One region of the Paenibacillus sp. HJGM_3 genome, then DNA from elsewhere that is predicted to be linked to it. Evidence: riboswitches for the same ligand, from Rfam matches in the RefSeq annotation. Region 1 holds a riboswitch; each other region holds the start of a gene.
What was found. Region 1 has a riboswitch for cyclic di-AMP ahead of ACI5FR_RS03260 (CAP domain-containing protein). Riboswitches for the same ligand answer to the same signal wherever they lie in the genome.
Positions count from the first base shown of each region.

Region 2: linked by a shared signal. The riboswitch ahead of ACI5FR_RS28790 (resuscitation-promoting factor) and the one ahead of ACI5FR_RS03260 (CAP domain-containing protein) in region 1 are both predicted to bind cyclic di-AMP.
Region 3: linked by a shared signal. The riboswitch ahead of kdpF (K(+)-transporting ATPase subunit F) and the one ahead of ACI5FR_RS03260 (CAP domain-containing protein) in region 1 are both predicted to bind cyclic di-AMP.

Region 1 is NZ_JBJGED010000002.1:213,349-218,839, forward strand. It holds gene ACI5FR_RS03245 (DegT/DnrJ/EryC1/StrS family aminotransferase) at 1-41, opposite strand, end outside; gene ACI5FR_RS03250 (alpha/beta-type small acid-soluble spore protein) at 235-519, opposite strand; gene ACI5FR_RS03255 (CBS domain-containing protein) at 690-1,109, shown strand; gene ACI5FR_RS03260 (CAP domain-containing protein) at 1,197-1,994, opposite strand; cyclic di-AMP (ydaO/yuaA leader) riboswitch at 1,999-2,132, opposite strand; gene ACI5FR_RS03265 (sugar phosphate isomerase/epimerase family protein) at 2,223-3,098, opposite strand; gene ACI5FR_RS03270 (YhgE/Pip family protein) at 3,271-5,304, opposite strand; gene ACI5FR_RS03275 (TetR/AcrR family transcriptional regulator) at 5,373-5,491, opposite strand, start outside.
Region 2 is NZ_JBJGED010000035.1:12,732-18,222, forward strand. It holds gene ACI5FR_RS28780 (ABC transporter permease) at 1-23, opposite strand, end outside; gene ACI5FR_RS28785 (ABC transporter ATP-binding protein) at 20-766, opposite strand; cyclic di-AMP (ydaO/yuaA leader) riboswitch at 1,042-1,203, shown strand; gene ACI5FR_RS28790 (resuscitation-promoting factor) at 1,484-2,614, shown strand; gene rnmV (ribonuclease M5) at 2,738-3,310, shown strand; gene rsmA (16S rRNA (adenine(1518)-N(6)/adenine(1519)-N(6))-dimethyltransferase RsmA) at 3,318-4,190, shown strand; gene yabG (sporulation peptidase YabG) at 4,788-5,491, shown strand, end outside.
Region 3 is NZ_JBJGED010000003.1:26,305-31,795, forward strand. It holds gene ACI5FR_RS04300 (M23 family metallopeptidase) at 1-835, shown strand, start outside; cyclic di-AMP (ydaO/yuaA leader) riboswitch at 1,660-1,855, shown strand; gene kdpF (K(+)-transporting ATPase subunit F) at 2,118-2,195, shown strand; gene kdpA (potassium-transporting ATPase subunit KdpA) at 2,229-3,908, shown strand; gene kdpB (potassium-transporting ATPase subunit KdpB) at 3,930-5,491, shown strand, end outside.

The DNA of each region.
Region 1 (5,491 bases):
GTACGAACAGGGGCCCCTCCATCGATCGCTAGCTTGCTCATCTAATATCTCCTCCCGACAAGAACATGTCTGTAACTTGGGATGGCACTGCCATTCGTCCCTAAGTGTAGAGGATTTGCCGGGAGCATGTATGTCATTTTGCGAAAGAGACCAGACAAATTGTAACGCGATCGCACAAAAAGGCGCTTCGGTCCCAAACCACCGAAACGCTTGTCTTGCATGGATTAGATGCGCTTATTGACGCGTTCGAGCAAGCTGCTCCTTCGCCATCCGCACCATCTCGCGCACCATGGCGCCGCCGATTTCCCCTCCGATGCGGCCCGCCGCCTCGGACTTCAATTCTCCATTGTTCCCTTCCGTTAACGGCACGCCCAAGGAGCGAGCAACCTCAAACTTCACATCGTCCGGATGGGACGGATCCACTTTGTACCCTTCCTGCCGCATGACTTGCGCTTTGAACAGATCCAGACTTTGTCCGGCTTCCGGTACAACCAGCTTCCGGTTTCTTCTGCGCGCCATAGAGCTATCACCTCGAAGCTAGTGTAACCGCTGAGCCGGCCGGTCATGCATCCAAAGAAAGCCCGGGATTCCAACTTTCATTTCGGTTTCCAAAAAGAAAAGAAGCGATTTTGCTCCAAAAAACGTTATAATGGAATAGGAATGATTTGTGACTCGAGGTGAGAGAGAGAATGAATATTGCTTTTTTTCTAGTCCCGAAGCAAGAGGTTGTTTGCTTGACCTCCACTTCCACACTGCGACAAGCTTTGGAACGAATGGAATATCATCGCTACACGGCCGTGCCGATTCTAAGCGAAGACGGCCAGTATGTAGGGACGCTTACAGAGGGCGATCTGCTCTGGTTCATGAAGAACAACGAAGGTGTTACATTCGATAACGCCAACCGCGTGCCACTGTCCGAGATTCCGATGCGCATCAACAACGTACCTGTACACATTAATGCCAATATGGACGACTTGATCTCCAAAGCGACTACCCAGAACTTCGTACCCGTCGTGGACGACATGGATCGATTCATCGGGATCGTGCGCCGAAGCGACATTATCGAGTATTGTGCCGGGCAAATCTTTAAGGAAAAAGTAGTAGGCTAGCCTAACATGCGTTAGGCTAGTTTCTTTTTTGTACGATAAGCGCGTATGTAAAAGCCGCTGACGATGTCAGCGGCTGCCGGTGTTGCATTAGCCCGTGAATTCTTGTACCCATTCGCCGTTGTAGTACGCAACGCCGATCTTCGTGAAGTTCGGGCTCAGGATGTTTTGGCGGTGACCCGCGCTGTTCATCCAAGCGGTCATTACTTCCTGAGGCGTGCGTTGGCCTTTGGCGATGTTCTCGCCGGCATAACGGAACGGAATGTTGTAGGATTTCATCATATCAAACGGAGAACCGAATGTAGGCGAAGTATGGTCGAAATAATTCCGGTTGTACATATCCTTTGCCTTGTCCATCGCCATATTCGTCAAAGCAGCATCGCTGGTCAGCGCAGACAGACCCGCTTTCGCGCGCTCCTGGTTCACCAGATTGACCACCTGATTCGCAAAAGAGCTCTCAGTGCCGGTAGACGGCTGAGTCGGCTTCGGTGTCGGTGTAGGCGTCGGCTTTGGTGTAAATGGTGTTGGCGCAGGTGTAGGCTTCGTCGTTGGCGCCGGTGTCGGTGTTGCCGGTGTCTCTGACGGTGTTGTAGGTGTAGTTGGTGTTGTTGGCTGCGTTACTTCCGGCAATCCAGGCAGTTGAATATCCGGAATCTGAAGGTTCAGCCCCGGGCACATCTTTTGGATTTGCTCGGCCAGGTTAAAATTACCGTTCAGCAGATCGGCCAAGCTCAACTGCTTAAAGCCATAATAGACTTGAACGTTATTGCCTGTATTTTTCGACAGGTCGCTCAAAGTAGCCGCGGATGCGGAACCTACTCCGGCAGCACCGCCGATAACGCCAACCGCCAATACGCCTGCTAGCAACTGCTTGCTAAACTTCTTCAAAAAACTCCACTCTCCTTATCGGCCTGCGAGGTTAGCTGACGGATTCGGGTAAAGAGTACACCCGGCCGCATCCGACGATGCAGCTTCACCCCAAAATTGGTTCCCCCGTGCTTCTAGCAGCTTCGGCCTAATTTGGTTTGTTTGGTGCCTATTAATTGTAGCACGGTTCAATTCGCGAATTCATGCCACAAAGTCTTCCATCCAAACCGGATCGTGGACGCGTACCGATTACCGGTACGTTTTGATGAAGTCAACCGCCTTGCGAATATCGACTTCCGGCTGGTCGCCGACTTCGCGCTCGATCGTCAAGTAGCCGGTATATCCGATGTCTTGCAGCGCCTTGAAATACGCGGCAAAGTCGACCTTGCCCTCGCCGAGCGGCACTTCCTTGAAGATCTCGCCCGAACGAACCATTTCGGCAATTTTGCCGTGATCCATCGGCTCGTAACCCAAGGCGCCGTAGATTTCGCGCGGATCGACTTCCTTGTAGCGAATGCCGTCCTTCACATGGGTGTGCACGATATAATCCTTGAGCGTATACACGCCGCGGACCGGATCGTCGCCGGTGACCATGACCATGTTGGCCGGGTCAAAGTTGACGGACACGCCGCGGCTGCTGAGCGTATCCAGGAAGCCCTTCAGGTGCTCGGCCGTCTCCGGGCCGGTCTCGATGGCGAAGAAGCCGCCCATGCTGCTCGCATATTGGCTCAGTTCCTCGCACGCCTGCTGCATGGCCGCGAATACCGCGCCGTTCCTGTCCGACGGCACGATCCCGATATGGGTCGTCACGATGTTCGTGCCGAGATCTTGCGCGAGATCGAGAATCCGCTTCGACTTCTCCACCTTGGCCGGGTTGGCAGCCGTATCCTGGAAGCCATGGCCGCCCAAATCGCCGCACAGCGCGGAGATCTCGAGGCCGAGCGAGTCGATATACGCCTTCAGTTCCTTGCGCTGGGTTGCGGACAAATTCGCAGGGTCCATCTCGCCGCTGACCGCATAAATCTGTACGCCCTCCGCCCCGACTTCCTTAGCTTTCTTCAAGCCTTCCCGAACGCCGATTCCAAAGCTGTCTACGATAACGCCGATTTTGTTCGTGAGTGCCATACAAGTTCAACCTCCGCATGAATTGGATTAAGTATCAGACTGCCTTTTGCATACGTAGTGATTGTACTTGCGTTCGGATTGCGCTGTCAACTTCGACCACTCCGGTCTTCCAGCTTTTATATACGCACAACAGCCCTTTCTTCAGAGGAAGAAAGAGCTGCTTGAAGACTTGCTATACGGATAGTGCGGATGATGCCGAGTCGGATGATTGGCCGTGCTTTTTTCGGAATAGTACGATAAAGAATGCTAATGTCAGTAAGCTGAAGCCGATCGTAAAGGCGCCCAGAATCCAGGCGTTGTGCGCAAGGAAGCTGTAATCTCCGCTCGAGATGACCGCCTTGTACCCGGCTACGGTATACGTCATCGGCAGCCAGGAATTGAACCATTGCAGCGGCTCCGGAATAAGCTCGAGGGGGAACGTCCCGGCCGATGTCGTCAGCTGCAGAATAAGAATGATGATAGCCAAGAAGCGGCCGGGATCGCCGAATGCGGTGACGAGCACTTGCACGAGCGACATGAACGTCCAGCTGACGAGCACGCTGAACAGCATGAAGTATGGCACGCTCTGCACATCGATGCCTAGGCCGTACAAGAGCACCAGGTCCACGATGACCGCCTGGATAACCCCGACGGACAGCATAAGGCCCCACTTGCCAATGAACCAGCTGAATCCCGACTTCGGTGTGAGCGACGTCTCCCTCATCGGGAACACGATCGTGAGCAGCATCGAGCCGACGAACAACCCGAGCGAGACGAAGTAAGGGGCGAACCCGGTTCCGTAGTTCGGCACCGACGTCAGCTTATCCTCTTCCACCTGCACAGGACTTGCGATTTTGTCATACGTCGCATCCGACGTCTTGATGTCGGACGTCTGGCCGGACGCGGCCTTCAGCTTGTCGGACAGCTCGCCGGAGCCGCTCGCCACCTGCGACGAGCCCCCCGCCAGCTGGTCCGCGCCGGCCTTCAGCTGCGCCGTACCGTCCGCCAGCTGCGAGACGCCGCCGCTCAACTGGGCGAGCCCGCGCTGCAGGTCGGCTCCGCCCGCTGCGGCCGTGCGTACGCCCTGCAGCAGCGCCTGACTGCCGGCTTCCGCCTCGCCCAGCTTCTGGCCGAAGGCGGTGACGCCTTGCTGCAGCTGCTGGCCGCCCGCGGTCAGCTGCGCGGCGCCCGCCGTCAGCTGCCGGCTGCCGGCCGCCAGCGCATCCGTGCCGGTCGCCACCTGCTGGCTCGTGGCGATCAGCTTCTGCAGCGCCTCATCCTTGGCCAAGTCCGGATGAGCCGCCGCCCACTGCGCGAGGCCGGCCGACAGGCTGCCGGCGCCGGCCTGGAGCTGCGCCGCCGACTGCTCGGCGCCGGCCAAGCTGCTGCGCAGCTGCTCGAGCCCGGCTGCGCTCTGGGCGGCGCCTTGAGCGAGCTGCGCGTTCGCCCCGCTCAGCTGGGTCAGGCCGCCGGACAGCTGTCCGGTCGCCGTCTCCAGCTGATCGAGGCCGCCGTTCAGCCGGGTCGCGCCGGCATTCAACTCCTTCACGCCGCTCTGGAGCGGGATCGTCCCCGCGGCGAGTTGGCCCAAGTTCTGATTCACTCGGGAGAGACCGTCGTTCACGGCCTGGCTGCCCTGCGACAGCTTCTCCGCACCGTCAGCCGCTTGGGCGAGACCGTCAGAGAGCTGCGCAAACGTCGTGAAGATCGTCTGTGCATACGTCTTCGTGAGCTCTTGGGCAATTTCACCCTTCATACGCTCCACGGCCGTCTTCCCGATCTGGGAGGAGAGGAAGTTGTAGCTCTCGTTCGGGTAAAAACGGAACAAGGCGGCCGTCGGCTTCTCATTCAGAACGTCCGTTGCCTGCGCCGAGAAATCCTTCGGAATCTCGAGCCCGATGTAATAGCGGTTGTTCTTCAGCCCGTCCATCGCTTCGTCGGCGTCGACGAACCTCCAGGCGAAGCTGTCGGTCTGTTTGATTTTCTCCACGAACTCGTTGCCTACGTTCACCGGCTTCCCGTCCAGTACGGCGCCCTCGTCCAGGTTCACGACCGCCACGGGAAGCGTGTCCAGCTTCGCATACGGGTCCCAGAACGCCCAGAGGAACAAGGAGCTGTACAGCAGCGGTACGAGCGCAACCGCCGTAACGGAGATCAAGAGCTTGCGGTTGCGCAGAATCGATTTCCACTCGCTTAGGAACGAGCTTCGGTTTCTTGTTGATCGCATTTTATGAAGCCTCCAATACTGATTGACTGTTTTTCTCATTTGGTCACATTTGTGTTGAAAAAAAGCTGTCAGGCGCGGTCGACCGCAAGACCTTCCAGCAAATACAAGCGGAATAGCGAAGCAATCTCTTCCTTCGAGAGCGGCTTATGGCTCCGGTCCCATTCATAGATGAACGCGACGTACAGCT
Region 2 (5,491 bases), on a different contig from region 1:
CATAGCTCGTGAGGCACGTTCATTGCCCGCCCTCCCCAATCAAGGCGAAGAAAGTATCCTCCAGCGTGTCGGCCGATCCGACTCCCGCTTGCTTTTTCAGCTCGGACAGCGTCCCGGAGGCGATGGAACGGCCTTGATGCAGCACGATGTAGCGGTCGCAATATTTTTCAATCGTCGACAAGATGTGCGAACTGATCAGGAGGCTGGCCCCTTCTTGCTTGCGGTCCACCATCAGCTCCAGAAGCGAGCGCATGCTGAGGGGATCCAGGCCGAGGAACGGCTCGTCTATAATGTAGAGAGGCGGTTCGACAAGAAACGCGCACATGATCATGACCTTCTGCTTCATGCCTTTCGACAATTGCTGCGGGAAACTGTTCAGCTTGTCCCTCATCTGGAATTGCTCGCTCAATCTCTGCATCCGGCGCTCGAATTCGGCCTCCTCGAGCCCGTACACCATCGCGCTCAGCCGCAAATGCTCCCGGATCGTGAGCTCCGCGTACAGCTCCGGTGCCTCCGGCACGTACGCCAGCTGCGAACGGTAGGCCGGCTCCTCCCGGCTCGACCGGCGGCCGCTGATGCGGATCTCTCCCCGCTGCGGTTGGAGCAGCCCCAGCAGGTGCTTGATCGTGGTGCTTTTCCCGGCTCCGTTCAAGCCGATCAGCCCGATCATCTCTCCCGGGTTCACGCTGAACGATAAGTCGTGCAAGATCGGCTTCCCCAGAAAGTAGCCCCCATACAGATTTTCCACTTGCAAGATCGCTGCCATTAAACACGCCTCCGGTGACGAAATGAGTTCTGATGCTTTTATCCTATCATTTTCGGGAATTTCAAGTACATTTTTACCTATTTTTCTACAGTAATGACCTAATATTTTAGAAAACAGGAGCATGCAGGAGCGAGAGAGAGCATTTTCATTCAGAAAGTGTGATTAATCACACAAAATTCAGGGATTTGTTTAATTTTACCTGGTGACCTCGCTTTACAGCTTTGGAGGAACATCGTAAACTAACCTTCATAATAACTTAACTTCATATTGCTATCAATTTCCAATCGCTGAGTTTTCAGAAATGAAAAACGGGGGAACCATCAAGGGTTATTGGGGTGAATTTTGCGGCCTGGGCGCGGAAGCCTGGTGCAGCGAATAGGGCGACTCTCGCGTCCGAATCCGTCAGCTAACCTCGTAAGCGTGAAGAGAGAGGGCACTTTGTCGGGCAGCTATGCTTGTCAGCATAGTACGCAGAGCCGAGAAGAGTTCCTCTTCTACGGCTTTTTTGTTTTGATTGCCCGGTACAGCGTTAAAGCGCCAAAGGAAATTTTTTCCTTCACCCAGGGATAACGGGTCACTACCTCTCATACACATGGGAGGGGGCGGTTTGGCCCAAAATCACACAAGTGAAGGAGAGACGGCACTACCATATTCTAGAGTCGCGTCAATTCCGATCTAGCTAACACTCGACGGCGGGGCTTAAGGAGGACCGAAGAAGTGGGAGGTATTCAACTAGGAGAACCCCATGTAAAGCGATCATCCAGCATGACCTTCGCATTGCGATGGAAGCGAGAAAACTTGCGTTTGATTTCAGGCGTCGCTTTGTTTTCGATCGCTATGACTTTCATGTTCATGGTGTTGATGTACGGTACGGCTACCAAGAGCGTATCCGTAGTTGTGAATGGACAAGAAACCGTTGTGAGCACCAAGCAATGGGTCCTGCAACGCCTACTGGATGAACTGGCCATCCCGGTTGGGGCTCATGATCGATTGTCCTTGCCTCTCGAGGCGAAGTTGAAGCACGGGGACACTGTCGTGATCGATCATGCCTATCCGATTCAATTGACGGCCGATGGCAACACGGAAACCCGATACACGACAGGAAGAACGGTTGCTGCCGCTCTGGAGGACTTGAACGTATCGCTCGGAGAGCTGGATAAGGTCACTCCCGCTCTGGAATCGCCGCTCGCCGGCAACGATACGGTGCAAGTCGTCAGAGTCAGCAAGATTGTTGAGGATCAGACGGAAGCGATTCCGTTCGAGACGGTCAAACAAAACGACCCGAACCTGCTCAAAGGCAAAGAGCAGACGGTGTCCGAGGGCAAAGAAGGCGTATTGGCCAAAAAGATAGAGAAGACATTCGAAGACGGCGTGCTCGTCGCCGAGAACGTTGTGGATATGAAAGTCGCCGAGGAAAGCGTCAACAAAGTCGTCGCGCTCGGCACCAAAAACCCCGTGGTAGTCTTATCCGCCGCTTCGCCCAATATCGATGAAGTATCGAAGAATGGGGTGACGTTTGCGTATAAGCAGATTCTGAACAACGTGACCCTTACGGCGTACACCGTCGATGTGGGCAAGTCCAGTGAGCATCCCCAATACGGCATGACGTTCTCCGGGACGCGAGTGACGGAAGGACGCACGATTGCCGTTGACCCCAAGGTCATTCCGATCGGCTGGTGGGTGTATATCGAAGGCATCGGACTGCGCCGAGCCGAAGATACCGGAAGCGCGATTAAAGGCAATACGATCGACGTCTACTTCGACAGCCTCGATTACGCCAAACGGTTCGGCGTGAAGCGGGGATACAAGGTCTATGTTATCGGCAAAGATAAGCCGGCTACGAATTAATTCCCCTTTTTGAGGTTTGATGAAACGGCCCTTTTTCGGGTATAGTGTAAATAATTGGAGCAGGAAGAAGAGGAGAACCGCCCCTCTTCTTTTTGTTGCTTATTGGAAAGGATGTTCGCACTTGTGATTCGAGAAGTCATTGTAGTGGAAGGGCGCGACGATACGATCGCCATCCAGCGCGCGGTGCAGGCCGAGACGATCGAGACCGGCGGGTCGGCCATCGATGATGCCGTCCTCCGTCGAATCGCACTCGCTCAGGAACGGCGAGGCGTGATTGTGTTCACCGATCCGGATCATGCCGGGGAACGCATTCGCCGGATCATCGCCGCCCGCGTTCCCGGGTGCAAGCATGCCTTCCTCACTCAGCAGCAGGCGACCAAGAAGGGCGATATCGGGGTGGAGAACGCCTCGGATGAAGCGATCCGCCAGGCGCTGGAGCAGGTGAGGACCGACTATGAGGGAGGCGAGTTGGCGGCGGGAGCCTCGGCTGGAGAGCCTGTCACGCAGACCGACCTAATGGAGGCCGGCCTGCTCGTGCACCCGGACGCCGCCCGCCGGCGGCTCCTGGTCGGAGAGCGGCTCGGCATCGGGTGCTGCAACGGCAAACAGTTTCTGAAGCGGTGCGCGATGTTTCGCATTACGAAAGACGAATTTCGGGCGGCGGTAGAGCAAGGATTCCCTAACGAAGGATTGTGAATGCCGGATGATAGAACGGGTCTCTTCCCCCAGACGGACGAAGGAGTTAATCAAGAAGCACTCGCTCGTGCTTAAGAAAAGCTTGGGGCAAAATTTTCTGACCGATCTGAACATTTTGCACCATATTGTCGATGCCGCCGAGCTGAACGCTACGAAGGGCGCGCTGGAGATCGGGCCGGGCATCGGCGCGCTGACCCAGCAGCTGGCAGAAGCGGCGAAGACCGTCGTCGCCGTCGAGATCGATCAGCGGCTGCTGCCGGTGCTGGCGGAGACCATGGAACCATACCCGAACGCGCACATCGTGCACGGGGATGTGCTGAAGCTGTCGCTGGCGGAGCTGTGGGACACCCGCTTCCGCGACTGCTCCGGCGTCAGCGTCGTGGCAAACTTGCCTTATTACGTCACGACGGCGATCATCATGAAGCTGCTCGAGGAGAAGCTGCCGCTCGAGAACATCGTCGTCATGATCCAGCGGGAAGTGGCCGAGCGCATGTCGGCCCCTCCCGGTACCAAGGCCTACGGCAGCCTTAGCATCGCCGTGCAGTATTATTGCGTGCCGGAGATCGTCAAGATCGTGCCGCCGACCGTGTTCGTGCCTCAGCCGAATGTGGATTCGGCCGTCATTCGCTTGAGGCTGCGGGACAAGCCCGCGGTCGAGACCGACGACGAAGCGTTCTTCTTCGAAGTCGTCCAAGCCTGCTTCGTCCAGCGGCGGAAGACGATCGCAAACAACCTGCGGGCCGCGTTCTTCCGTGGCGACGACCGCACCCGCCTGGAGGCCGTCCTGGCCTCCTGCGGCATCGATCCCGCGCGTCGGGCGGAGACGCTCAGCCTGGACGAATTCGCCCGCCTGAGCCGGGCGATCGCCTCCGCGCGCTGACGCCGCCTCTCGCGGCTCGGGCTCCTAAAAGTCCGGCCCAGCTTGCTCCGCCTCTGCGGAGTCAAGCTAGGCCGGGCTTTTTGCTGCGCGGGGCGGGGGCGCAGCTGGCCGTCGGCATATAGGAGTCGGAACCAGGAGCGTTGAAAAGCGGAGAAAGATGGGATCCGGAGATGTGTAGAGTAGAAATGACCATGGAGAGAGCAGAAGCATCCTTCAATGCCACAAGCCTCCTAACTGTGGGCGGTCAGGCTGCCGGCGATGCCCCAAACCAGGCGCTAAGTGCAACGATAGCGCACCCGCCCTTACTGCCCTTCCCACCTAAGTGGGAGAGGCGCCCGCTACGGGCAGGGGCAAACCTGAGCGGACGCGGTCAAGCTGAGCTGGAGAGCGACCTTTATAGACGTGTTGCCACCATGCCGAAGGCCTGTGCGATCCAAGCAACACGTCTATAACCGAGCCAGAAGCCAGGTTGACCGCGGGAGCGAACAGTCTGCCATTGCCCAATACGTCTCTGCCTGCCTTACATGCGCCTCCTCCCACCCAACACCGCACCATTTGCCTATTCCCACCATAGGATAGTCGAGGAGGCGATTCGGAATGAAGCAAGGAGATTTGGTGGTGCGGAAATCGTATGGCGGCGATGTCATCTTCAAAATCCACAGCATGGAAAGCCGGAGGGCCGTTCTGTCGGGTGTAGACTATCGGCTGGTGGCCGACTCCCCGATCCAGGACCTCATGCCAATGAGAGAAGCGAGACCCGCCCAGCAGGCGCAGACGCAACGGAAGGTCAACGAATCGCTGCGCGAGCTGGCCCGCTTCCGGGTGTGGCAGCGGGAACGGAATCAAGCGAGTTGGTCCGGCAACCAGCAGCCAGGGACGGGGCAGCCGGCGTTCTTCGAGATGCCGGGCAAAGTGCTGCATCTCGATGGGGACCCGAACTACTTGCGCAAAAGCATGATGCTGTACGGGGAATTCCGGGTGCCGGCCGAAGGTTTCTACGTCACGGAGAGCGAAATGCCGCGCGCGCTGCAGCGGCTGCTGCCGCAGGTGAAGCCGAACATTGTAGTCGTGACCGGCCACGACGCCATCGTGAAGAACGCAAAGGAGCAGGACATCGGCAGTCTGGCGAGCTACAAGCACTCGCATCACTTCGTCGACTGCGTCCGAAGGGCTCGCGACTACGAGCGCAGCCTCGATACGATGACGGTCATCGCGGGCGCGTGCCAGTCGCATTTCGAGGCATTGCTGCAGGCGGGAGCGAACTTCGCCAGCTCGCCGGCCCGCATCCTCATCCATGCCCT
Region 3 (5,491 bases), on a different contig from region 1:
GGCGGAGAAGAAGCGGCGCTCGACGGTCCAGCTCGAAGCGCAGCTGTATGAGAACGCTCAGGCGGCTCGCCAAGCGATGAGCTCCTCCTGGAAGCTGTTCCCGGCCACCGCCTACATCGGCGACGCGGTCCTGGTGCGCCACGACGGACCGGGCGAAGTCGCTTGGCAAGGAGCTGCTTACAAGCTCCAGCCCTATGGAGCGGGGTACTTCACGTACTTGCCGGTATCGCTGTCTGTCAAGCCGGGGACCTATACAATCGGGGATCAAGTGCTGACGATCAAGTCGAAGAAATTCGAGACGCAATACCTGCAGGTCACGCAGGAGATGGAAGCGATGAAGCAGGACACGGCCCGCATTTTGGCCGATCAGAAGAAGATCGACGCGGCTCGGAGCAAGTCGGCCCCGGAATTCCTGTTCGATTCGGAGTTCATTAAGCCGATCGAAGGGATCCTCACGACCCCTTACGGGTACACCCGGTACGTGAACAACAAATACGACAGCTCCCACCTGGCGTTAGACTTGGCCGCCAAGCAAGGGACGCCGATCAAGGCGACCAACGACGGCATCGTCGTCCTGGCGGAGACGCTGTACTTGACCGGCAACGCCATCTATATCGACCACGGCATGGGCCTCTTCTCCCAATATGCGCATATGTTGCAGTTGAACGTGAAGACCGGCGACAAGGTCAAGAAAGGCGACATCATCGGCCTCGTAGGCACGACTGGATTTTCAACCGGCCCCCATCTTCATTTCACGTTCTGGATGCACAATGTGCAGGCGAACCCGGACATTTTCTTCGGCACGAACCCGTTCCGCTGGCAGAGTTCCAAGTAAAGAGCTAAGCAAAAACCGGCCATAGGCCGGTTTTTTTGGCGCCAGGAAGCGGAAACTGGTCCGGTATAAGTTCCCATAGGCTGGGTGCACGGATTACAGTAAGGTGACGGAGGGAGAACAAATCACACGTTCTTGGGAATCTGACATCGGATCGGGGGTCATGGGATATATGTTCCGGGAATGACAAGTAATTAAGTAACGAGGGCTGGCGGATGATCGGATGAGGTGATGGAACAGTTAGGTCTCGGCTCAGTAAATCGGCTTTTCATAGATAACGGAAAAATTTTCCGCTATTGCTCGATTTTCATCGATCTCATAAAAATAATGAACATTTTTGCTGCTAACGATGTGAATGGGGTTGTTTTGCAATCGAAAAAATGGATTAGCGGCAAAATTTTCCGTTATTTGGGTTGGAATCACCTCGAAAATCAGGTTAGCAGCAAATTTTTCCGTTAATCGAGTCTACACCCTCCGGGCCCGCACCCCGCATCCCGCACCCCGCAAAACTAAGAAACCTCTCACCCGCCTATGCCGGCCCAATCCTCAATTTCGGGAAAAACAGCCCATATCCCCCGGTTCCTCTCAATAAAACGGATACAACCGCGCATCTCTTCCATTCTCCACATGCGTGCTATCTCATTTGCAGGCGTTTCGCCAATCAAGCGAAAATACACGAAATACAGAGCATCATAGAGAAAATCGGAGCCCCTATTCGATTAGCCCCTCGCCCCTACCGTTCCCTCTCCAAAATGAAAGCCGTCCTCCATTTACAGAACGACCCGGCAAGCGTAAGATACGACTCAGATTAATCCGAACCGACCGTTCGGAACGAATCGCTGAGTTTCCTGGGCCTGAGGCCTGGGAAAGCGGGGGAACCAAACGCGTCCCGCGGGCGACGGTGTGAGAGCCGTCAAACGCAGGAGGCATGGGGTGAATCCCGGTACATCGCACGTACCGGGTAGGGCGACTCTCACCGCCCGAATCCGTCAGCTAACCTCGTAAGCGTAGGATGGCAGAGCCGGTATCCACACCTGCGGCATGCCTTTGGAGAGAGGATGATGAAGCGTGTGATCTGACGTCAGACCACAGGGCTTAATGCCTCTGTGGTTTTTTTTGCATTTTTTTGGAACGCTATTGAAAACTGTGAAAGCACGTGATGAAAATCGGAGGCGATCGCGATGACCGATCTGTATATGCTGCTGCTCTTGGCGGCGACTTATTTCGTCTTCACCGGGTTCCTGTACTGGTGCGGCCGGGTGATCGAGGAAGGGGCCGAACAGCCATGATTGTAGTGCTCGTTTGCACCGCGCTCCTTTTTTTGTACCTGGTATATGCGCTGATCCATCCGGAAAAATTTTAGCCGGGATTCCGTCAAGGGAGGACACTGTCAACTATGGGCGTCTTGCAGATTACTATCGTCATAGTAGTGCTCTTGCTGCTCGTCAAGCCAATGGGCACTTACTTATACAACGTATTTCGCAATGAAGCGAACGCGACGGACCGCTGGTTCGGCTTCGTCGAGCGGCCCTTATTCGCCCTGATCGGGGTGAAGGACCGCAAGGGTATGACTTGGAAAACGTACGCCCTCAGCTTCATCGTCACCAATATCGCGCTAGTCGCTTTCTGTTACCTCATCCTGAGGCTGCAGAAGTTTCTGCCGCTCAATCCGAACGATATCGGTAATATGGAAGCGACGCTGAGCTTCAACACGGTCATCAGCTTCATAACCAATACGAACCTGCAGCATTACAGCGGGGAGACAGGCCTAAGCTACTTCTCCCAGATGATCGTCATCATGATGATGATGTTCACCTCGGCCGCCACCGGCCTGTGCGTCGCGATCGCGTTCATCCGCGGGATTACGAGCAAGGGGCATCAGATCGGCAACTTCTTCGAGGATTTCGTCAGGGCGCATACGCGGGTGTTCTTCCCGATCGCCTTGGTCGTGACGCTGCTGCTGGTCGCCTTGCACGTCCCGCAGACGCTCAAGCCGACGCAGACGGTCACCGGACTGGAGGGGCAGGAGCAGCAGATCGCGATCGGACCGGTGGCTTCGCTGGTATCGATCAAGCACTTGGGAACGAACGGCGGCGGGTTCATGGGCGTCAACTCGGCCCACCCGTTCGAGAACCCGAACGGGCTCACGAACGTCATCGAAATTCTGTCTATGTGGGTAATAGGTGCGGCGCTGCCTTACACGTATGGCTTGTTCGCCAAGAGCCGCAAGCAAGGCTGGGTTATTTTCTCCAGCATGATGCTCTTATTCGTCGCCTTCCTCGCCCTGAACTATGCGTCCGAGTCGAACGGCAACCCCGTCATGAACCGGCTCGGCATCGACGCCTCCCAGGGCAGTATGGAGGGCAAGGAAGTCCGCTTCGGTATCGCGCAGTCGTCCTTGTTCACCACCGTAACGACGGCGGCGACGACCGGCTCGGTCAACAACATGCACGATACGCTGACCCCGCTCGGCCAGATTACGCCGCTGTCTCTCATGATGCTGAACAACGTGTTCGGCGGCAAAGGGGTCGGGCTCGTCAACATGCTGATGTACGCCATGCTGGCGGTGTTCCTAGCCGGCCTGATGGTCGGACGTACGCCGGAATTCCTCGGGCGCAAGATCGAGCCTCGGGAGATGAAGCTGATTGCGATCGCGATTCTGGTGCATCCGCTTATCATTTTGGGGCCAACGGCGATTGCGCTTCTGACGGAGCTAGGGAAAGTCGCCATCACGAATCCATCGTTCCACGGCATCTCACAGGTGCTGTATGAATATACGTCGTCTGCGGCCAACAACGGGTCGGGCTTCGAGGGCCTGGGCGACAATACGCCATTCTGGAATATCTCTACCGGGCTCGTCATGCTGCTAGGCCGTTACATCTCCATGATCGCGATGCTGGCGGTGGCCGGCTCTCTCGTACGCAAGCAATGGGTGCCGGAGACGATCGGGACGTTCCGGACGGACAACGGGTTGTTCGTGGGTATTCTGGTCGGGACGGTCCTCATTATCGGGGCACTGACCTTCCTGCCGGTACTCGTGCTGGGACCGATCGCGGAACATTTGACGATTCGCTAATAGAAGAGGTGGGGATCAACCATGAGTTCAAAACGAAAAGGGTTATTGACCGGCGATATCGTCAAGCAAGCTGCGGTAGACAGCTTTGTCAAGCTGAACCCGGTCTCCATGATGAAAAATCCGGTCATGTTCGTCGTAGAAGTCGGCACGTTCGTCGTGCTGCTAATGACGCTGCTCCCTGGGTATTTCGGAACCGAGGAGGATATCGGGTTCAATTGCACTGTCTTCCTCATTCTGCTTTTCACGATCTTGTTCGCCAATTTCGCCGAGGCTCTAGCCGAAGGGCGAGGGAAGGCACAGGCCAGCTCGCTCAAGAAGACGAAGAAAGAAATCACCGCGAACAAGCGGGTGAACGGCGTCATCAAGCAGGTGCCGTCCACCGACTTGCGTAAAGGGGACATCGTCGTCGTCTCGCAAGGCGAGATGATCCCGGGCGACGGCGAAGTCATCGAGGGGCTCGGCTCCGTGGACGAATCGGCCATTACCGGGGAATCCGCCCCGGTCATCAAGGAAGCGGGCGGCGACTTCAGCTCCGTCACCGGGGGCACCCGCCTCGTCAGCGACCAACTAACGATCCGGATTACGAGCGATCCCGGGGAGTCGTTCATCGACCGGATGATCTCGCTCGTCGAAGGCGCGAAGCGGCAGAAAACGCCGAACGAGATCGCGCTGAACACGCTGCTCACCTCGCTGACGCTCATCTTCCTGATCGTCGTCGCCACCCTGGCGCCGATCGCGAAGTTCGTGGATGTCGAGCTGACGATCCCCGTGCTGATCGCACTGCTCGTCTGCCTCATCCCGACTACGATCGGCGGGCTGCTGTCGGCGATCGGGATCGCGGGCATGGACCGCGTCACCCAGTTCAACGTACTCGCCATGTCGGGCAAGGCGGTGGAGGCGTCGGGCGACATCAACACGATGATCCTCGATAAGACCGGGACGATCACGTTCGGGAACCGGATGGCGAGCAAGTTCATCCCGGTCGGCTCGGAGTCGGTGAGCGCCGTGGCGGAATGGGCAGCGATCAGCTCGGTGAAGGATGAGACGCCGGAAGGCCGTTCCGTCCTGGAGCTGATGAAGAAGGAAGGAATGACGTATTCCGAAGCGGTCGCGGTCGGCGGAGACTTCATCGAGTTCAAGGCGGAGACGCGGATGAGCGGCATCGACCTGAAGGACGGCCGCAAGGTACGCAAGGGCGCCGTTGACGCGGTGCGCCGCTGGGTCGAGGAGCAGGGCGGGACCGTACCCGCGGATCTGCAGCAGAAGGGCAACGCGATCGCGCAGGAGGGAGGCACCCCGCTCGCGGTCGCGGTAGATCGCACGATCTATGGGCTCATCTACCTGAAGGACACCGTGAAGCCTGGGATGAAGGAGCGGTTCGACCAGCTGCGCGAGATGGGGATCAAGACGATCATGTGTACCGGCGACAACCCGCTGACGGCGGCGACGATCGCCCGTGAAGCCGGCGTCGACGACTTCATCGCGGAGAGCAAGCCGGAGGACAAGATCGCCGTCATCCGCCGCGAGCAGGCCGAAGGCAAGCTCGTCGCCATGACCGGCGATGGAACGAACGATGCGCCGGC